Linked DNA regions of Halostagnicola kamekurae. The protein of the gene in region 1 binds, or shares a complex with, the protein of each later gene. Links are inferred from orthologs where the notes say so. Each region holds a gene or a part of one and is shown on either strand. Other genes may lie near its edges. The genes, in order: BM348_RS10715 and BM348_RS02200.

The links.
Region 2: the proteins of BM348_RS10715 (region 1) and BM348_RS02200 are in contact, whole or in part, in a crystal structure (PDB 3CW2), measured with the Saccharolobus solfataricus proteins. The link is inferred for Halostagnicola kamekurae from one-to-one orthologs. Residues at the interface, in WP_009989173.1 of Saccharolobus solfataricus: Val185, Arg186, Thr187, Asn188, Glu189, Pro190, Leu191, Gly192, Val193, Glu194, Ile196, Lys197, Ile200, Ser201, Leu204, Ile217, Lys218, Ile219, Tyr220, Thr221, Ile222, Gly223, Ala224, Pro225, Tyr227; in WP_009988771.1 of Saccharolobus solfataricus: Asp222, Lys225, Pro226, Gly227, Thr228, Gln229, Phe230, Asn231, Leu233, Lys234, Gly235, Leu259, Phe273, Thr274, Lys275, Tyr300, Leu301, Asp302, Pro303, Ser304, Leu305, Lys307.

Annotation. Positions count from the first base shown.
Region 1 is NZ_FOZS01000002.1:582,403-585,708, forward strand. The notes cover bases 44-3,030. They hold BM348_RS10715 (translation initiation factor IF-2 subunit alpha), read left to right. Parts: upstream 44-1,130; coding sequence 1,131-1,931; downstream 1,932-3,030. Other genes in these bases: BM348_RS10700 (HAH_0734 family protein), read right to left, coding at 44-310; BM348_RS10705 (50S ribosomal protein L44e), read left to right, coding at 671-955; BM348_RS10710 (30S ribosomal protein S27e), read left to right, coding at 961-1,134; BM348_RS10720 (RNA-protein complex protein Nop10), read left to right, coding at 1,962-2,141; BM348_RS10725 (proteasome assembly chaperone family protein), read left to right, coding at 2,148-2,924. Also shown: BM348_RS10730 (LysE family translocator), read right to left, coding at 3,064-3,306. UniProt on the Methanocaldococcus jannaschii protein: eIF-2 functions in the early steps of protein synthesis by forming a ternary complex with GTP and initiator tRNA.
Region 2 is NZ_FOZS01000001.1:438,233-441,481, reverse strand. Bases 180-3,109 are described here. They hold BM348_RS02200 (translation initiation factor IF-2 subunit gamma), read right to left. Parts: upstream 2,296-3,109; coding sequence 1,063-2,295; downstream 180-1,062. Other genes in these bases: BM348_RS02195 (DUF5787 family protein), read left to right, coding at 2,461-3,109; BM348_RS02205 (PIN domain-containing protein), read right to left, coding at 670-1,056; BM348_RS02210 (DNA-directed RNA polymerase), read right to left, coding at 180-669. Outside these bases: transcription elongation factor subunit Spt4, read right to left, coding at 1-94; more of BM348_RS02210, read right to left, coding at 97-179; more of BM348_RS02195, read left to right, coding at 3,110-3,249. UniProt on the Methanocaldococcus jannaschii protein: eIF-2 functions in the early steps of protein synthesis by forming a ternary complex with GTP and initiator tRNA.

The DNA.
Region 1 (3,306 bases):
TTTCGGACCCGATAGCACCGATCGATGGCCAGTCGGTCTGGCGTTATACGGCGAGATCGCCCTGTGGACGAATCACGTCGACGGTCTCGGCGTCGACGCGATCGACCTCCAAGAAATGGGGAAGGAACTCTCGTCGCTCGAACTCACCGTACTCCGATTCGTCGCCGATCGTACACCACAGCTGGACCGTCTCCGGGCCATTCCACTCGCCGTTGCGATTGATTCCGAAGCAGACGACTTCCTCCCCGTCGTAATCGATGATAGCCCCCTTTCGGATTCCGGGGTCGCCGTGGATGATCAGCCGCTTCATACCCGGCGATTCGGCGGGTGGTGGATTAAACGCTTCGAAGCGGTCGGTCCGTAGGGGCGGCGTCTTCCGGACGATCGGGCCAGTGAGGGCTCGAGGTCGGCTCGAGACTCATGGACGGCTCGAGGTCGATTGGTGGCCACGCGCGTATGAACAATATGAATCAGAGGCCATCACATGAATCGAAAAGGTAGGGTGCCGGCGTCAGCTACCGGTTCGCCTTCGACACCTACCCGATCTCCTCCCGCGATCGGGTTCGCAGTCGGAACTGCGAGTCGTTGGCGTCCCGTCGTCCGATCTCGCGCCGACGAACCAAACGGGTTTTAAGCGGCGCAATCGTAGCCCGTTCCAAGTGAACTAACCATGCAGATGCCACGCCGATTCAATACGTACTGTCCGCACTGTAACGAACACCATCAACACGAAGTCGAGAAGGTCCGAACCGGCCGACAGACCGGAATGAAAAAGGTTGCCGACCGACAGCGACGACGACGGACGTCCACGATCGGTAACTCCGGGAAGTTCTCGAAGGTTCCCAGTGGGAACAAACCGACGAACAAGACCGACCTCAAGTACCGCTGTGGCGAGTGCGGCAAGGCCCACCTCCGAGAGGGATGGCGAGCCGGCAGAATCGAGTTCCAGGAGTGATTACGATGGCAGGATCATACTACACCGTCCGCTGTGGAGACTGCGAGAACGAACAGATCGTCTTCGGCAAAGCCGCCACGGAAGTCGCGTGTGCCGTCTGCGGAACGACGCTCGCTCGACCGACCGGTGGTAAGGCCGATATCGACCACGAGATCGTCGAGACAGTCGAATCACGATGAAATACAGTGGCTGGCCGGACACCGGCGAGCTCGTCGTCGGCAAGATCGACGAGATAGAGGACTTCGGCGTCTTCGTCGATCTCGAGGAGTATCAGGACAAACGTGGCCTGATCCACATCTCCGAGGTCGCAAGCGGCTGGATCAAGAACGTCCGCGATCACGTCCGCGAAGGCCAGATCGTCGTCTGTAAGGTCCTCGACGTCGACGAGTCCCACGAACAGATCGATCTCTCGTTGAAAGACGTCAACGACCACCAGCGCTCGGACAAGATCCAGGACTGGAAAAACGAGCAGAAGGCCGACAACTGGATGGGCCTGGCGCTGGCAGAAGACAGCGACGACGAGACCTACACCGCGATCGCGAACGAACTGATCGGCGTCCACGGAAGCCTCTACAACGGATTCAAGCAGGCCGCGATTCACGGCGCCGAGGCGCTCGAGGACACCGATCTCTCCGAAGACGAGGTCGACGCGATCGTCGAGACCGCCCGCGAAAACGTCTCGGTCCCGTACGTCAACGTCACCGGCTACGTCGATCTCGAGAATCCCTCCCAGTCGGGCGTCGACGGCATCCGCGACGCGCTCGAGGCCGCCGAGGGGAACGGCGGCGTCCCGGACGAGGTCGAACTCGAGGTCGTCTACGTCGGCGCGCCCGAGTACCGCATCAAGGTCCGCGCGCCGAACTACAAAACCGCCGAGTCACAGCTCGAGGCGAGCGCGGACCGCGCCGTGGCGGCGATCGAAGACCACGGCGGCAGCGGCGAGTACCACCGCGAACGCAAGAGCGACGACGAGTAATCGACCGGCACACGAGCGACGGACACAACGATGAAATCAGATATTCGGGTCTGTTCGGTGTGGGAAGAGACACACGAACGCCCGATCTACACCCTTTCTACGACCTGTCCCGAGTGTGGCGCAGACGCCGTCAACAGCGCGCCGGCTCCCTTCGATCCGACCGATCAGTACGGCGAGTACCGACGCGCTCTTAAGCGTCGCAGTCGCTGATACGGTATGGACGAACTCGAGGTCGACGTCGTTGCCGAGGCCGAAGTCGACGACCCCGTTCTCGTCGAAGGGCTACCTGGCGTCGGACACGTCGGAACGCTCGCAGCGGAACACCTTCTCGAGGAACTCGACGAAGAGAGCACGCTGATTCGACGCGTCTACTCGCGCGAGTTCCCGCCGCAGGTGACGATCGAGGACGGCATCGCCGAACTGACCTGCGCGTCGATCCACGCGGTGTCGAACCCCGACGGACGAGATCTGCTCGTCCTCACTGGCGATCACCAGGCACAGACCAACGCCGGCCACTACGGGCTCACCAGCGCGTTTCTCGACATCGCAGCCGAGTTCGAGACGACGGACATTTACTCGCTGGGCGGCGTTCCGACGGGCGAGCTCATCGAGGAGTACGCGGTCATCGGCGCGGTCACCGACGAGGCCCGCCGCGACTCGCTCGAGGAGGCCGGCGTCGAGTTCCGCGAGGACGAACCCGCGGGCGGCATCGTCGGCGTCAGCGGACTCCTGCTCGGGCTGGGCGCGCGCCGCGGATTCGACGCGGCGTGTCTGATGGGCGAAACGAGCGGCTACCTCGTCGACCCGAAAAGCGCCCGGGCGGTGCTCGAGGTGCTCGAGGAGGCAGTCGGGCTCGACCTCGCGTACGATTCGCTCGACGAGCGCGCCGACGAGATGGAAGACGTGATCGGCAAGATTCAGGAGATGGAACAACAGCAACAACAGCAGTCGATGGAGCTGCCGACCGACGACGATCTGCGGTACATCGGCTAGGGAGAGCCGATCGCTTTCTCGAGCGCGTCCCAGCCGAGAGTCGCTCGAAGGGGTACGCACGTTCGCGCGAGGGAGCACTCACATTTCGAGTCGCGTGTAGTCAGATACCGCCAGCACCGCCACCGCTTCTCGGCCGATCTCAGACGATCGCGCCAGCGCCCGCTGCGAGGAAGATAGCACCGAACGCGACGAGTACCACCCCGCTCAGCAGCGAGACGGTCGGTGCGAACGCGTCGACGCGTCGTCCGATCGAGACCAGCGCCGCGGGATAGCTCACGATCCAGCAAACGATCCCGACGAAGAACCCGACCAGCAGGCCGACCGACCCCGTCTGGACGACCAGCGCGCCCGCAAGCATCGAGCCGATCCCCGGGACGTGAGC
Region 2 (3,249 bases), on another replicon or contig:
CGGTCAGCGACGACGAGGCGCAGCTTTCGCAGGTCTCGGCGTCGGCGTCGTTGACCCGGTGGCACTCGCGACAGACGAGACGGTTCGACGCCATCGTCACTCACCCGCCGCGGCTTCTTCGCGTTGCTCTCGGTCTTCCTGCAGCCAGCCGTGTTTCCCGAGGCCGGGCTGTTTGGCGGTCAGGCCAATCTTCGAGTCCCGCGGATTGCGCTCGTCGATGCTCTTGGTGACGATGCGCGCGCGGACGGCGTCGTCGACGCCGAGCGTGCGATTCGATTCGTTCGACGCGAGTTGCTGATTCTCGGCGTCGAACGCGAGGTACTCGTCGCTGATCTGCGAGACGTGGAGCAGTCCGTCGACGGGGCCGATGCCGATGAAGGCACCGAACTCGACGACCTCGACGACGGTGCCGTCGACGACTTCCTGCATCTGCGGGTCGAACGTGATCGCGTCGAACTCGGCTTCGTAGTAGACGCCGGGTTCGTTCGGCAAAACGGTCCCCTCGCCGATATCGTGAACCTCGGTGACGGAGACGACGCTGCCGACTTCCTCGTCCATTCGTCCCTCCAGTTTGTCCTGGAGCAGTCGCTTGACGAGCTGGGGCGAAACGTCGCCCAGCTCTGCTGGCGGTACTTCGACGGTGTCAGTTAATCTAGCCCGTTTGTACATCTATGGTTGAGTTACTGCCAACTTGTTTCTCCCGCGTAATGCAATTACCGGTCTCCGCGCTTCGAGGACCCGGTCGCGTAGCGGGCGGTCGTTCGTGACGACGTAGTCGACTGCACCCTCGCGGGCGAGTTCGACCAGCGCGTCGTCTGCGTACGATTCCTCGGTGTCGACCACGAGACAGCGGTCGGTCGCTAAGTCGTGGCCGACGGACGCCGCGGTGCCCTCCGTGCCGCCTTTCTCGCCGAGACGGCGAAGTTCCTCGACAACCGACTGGGGCGTCGTTGGCTCGAACTCCCCCAGGAGTCTGTCGAGTTCGTCGAACAGTCGCACGTCGAGTTCGACCGGCATCATCAGCGCACTCGTATCGAGAGCGACCCGCGAGGCCATCGGAGATTACTCCGTCAACGTTCCGAGGCCGATCAGCCGCCAGCGCGCACCGATCCGGCGGTTGATCGCGATTTTCGCGCCCGGATCGGCACAGACCGGCCGCTTGAGTTTGACCTCGCACTCGCCCTCGCGCGCGCTCGTGACCGCGCCGACGGTCGTCGACGTGCCGACGGTCATCATGAGCGGCTCGCCCGTGCTGATCTCCTCGACGGTCTCGCCGCCGTCGACGCCGACGACGCGCTCGAGCAGGTCGACGTCCATCGTGAACTGCTCCCACGTCGGCGGTAGCGAGCCGGGCGGACCGGCCATCTGGCCCGCCAGCGCGTCGCCTTTCGTCAGCGACGGATCGAGTCCCGTTCCGACGCCGAGCAGGCCGCCGGGCGTGACGGTGTCGACGTCTTCGCCGCCGGCCTGCAGCGACCGGATCGTCGTCTCGATCGGGACGTACTCGCTCTGGCCGCCCTCTTCGACCTCGCGGCCGGGTTTGACCTCAAGTTCGTCCTCGACCTCGAGTTCGCCGGCGACGAGACTGCCGCCGAGGACGCCCCCGGTGAGGTCTTCGAACGTCGTTCCCGGCTTGTTGATGTCGAAACTGCGTGCGACGTGGAGTCGCGCGTCGGTGTCGGGGTCGCGCTCGGGGGTCGGAATCTCCTCCTCGATTGCGCTGATGAGCAGATCCATGTTCACGTCCTGTCCCGCGCTGACGGGGACGACGGGGGCGTCTTCGGCGACGGTCCCCTCGACGAACTCCTGAATCTGTTCGTAGTTCGAGCGTGCGGTCTCGCCGTCGACGAGGTCGACCTTGTTCTGGGCGATGACGATGTTGTCGATGCCGATGAGATCCAGCGCCATCAGGTGCTCTTCGGTCTGGGGCTGGGGAACGGGTTCGTTGGCGCTGACGACGAGCACGGCGCCGTCCATCAGCGACGCGCCCGAGAGCATCGTCGCCATCAGGGTCTCGTGACCCGGCGCGTCGACGAACGAGACGGTCCGGAGCGGTTCGCTCTCGGAGCCGTCTGGACACTCTTCCTCGACGGTGTAGCATTCGGGTTCGTCGACGCCTGGGCACGTGCGGAACGTCGCGTCCGCGTAGCCGAGCCTGATGGAGATTCCGCGTTTCATCTCCTCTGAGTGCTGGTCCGTCCACGACCCACTGAGCGCCTGTACAAGCGTCGTCTTGCCGTGGTCGACGTGACCGACGAGCCCAATGTTCACCTCCGGTTGTTGGATTCCTGTCATAAGACGATGAGTAATCTTGAATATTCCTTCCCGTGTGCGCTTGATAAACCTACTGTTCTCGGGGCGAATCCCCCCGCCGGAACGTACTCGAGTCGCTGTCGGTCGGCCAGATTGGACGGTTTCGAGCGCCGGTAGATCAGACCCCTTTTCGCCACTGGGGCCCTCATGGCAATCGTGTCCGAGTTTGCGTTCGAACTCGAGTTGTGCGCCCACCTCGAGTCGGCCGGCAGGCCCGGAGCCGCCGGCACGGACGTCGTCGCCCGCCAACTGGGCGGGGCCGTCGCGAAACCGGGCGGTCGCATCCTCGATATCGTCTGCGTCGAGCCGGGACCGGCGTTCGCGGATCGACTGGCGCTGACGAGCGAGACGATCCCCGATGCGGCGATCGAATCCGACGTCGGCCCGGGAACCGCCCGCTACTGGAAGGCGGCGTTCCCCGACGATTGTCACCCCGAACGCGCCAGGAGCGCCGTCGAGCGCGCGCTCGAGATCGACTTCTTCGAGGGGGAACGCCGAAACGGTCGCCGGTACGTCCGGCAGGTCGCGCGCTACCCCGACTGGTTCGGGCGACTCGTCGGCATCGAGAACAAGCCCGATCTGGGAACGCCCGGCGACCTCGAGGCTCAGCTTCGAACCGACGCGAGCCTCGGGCTGGTCGACGAGGCTATCCTCGCGACCGAGAGCTACGTCACGCGGGCCCACCTCAATCGAATCCCCGAGGAGATCGGCGTCTGGCGCGTCTCGAGGGGAGACGCCGACGACGTGGCGGACGGGAGACCACTCGAGATCGACGTGATCCGAGAGCCGATCCCGCTCGCCGTGGACGAACCCGGCGTCGAACCGCTCGAGTACCACCCGGGCCACACCGAGGTCGCGATCGTCCCGCCGGAGCGAAAGGCCCGAACGCGCAGGCGGATCGCCGAGCGGGCCTTCGGCAAGGGATGGCGGACGTTC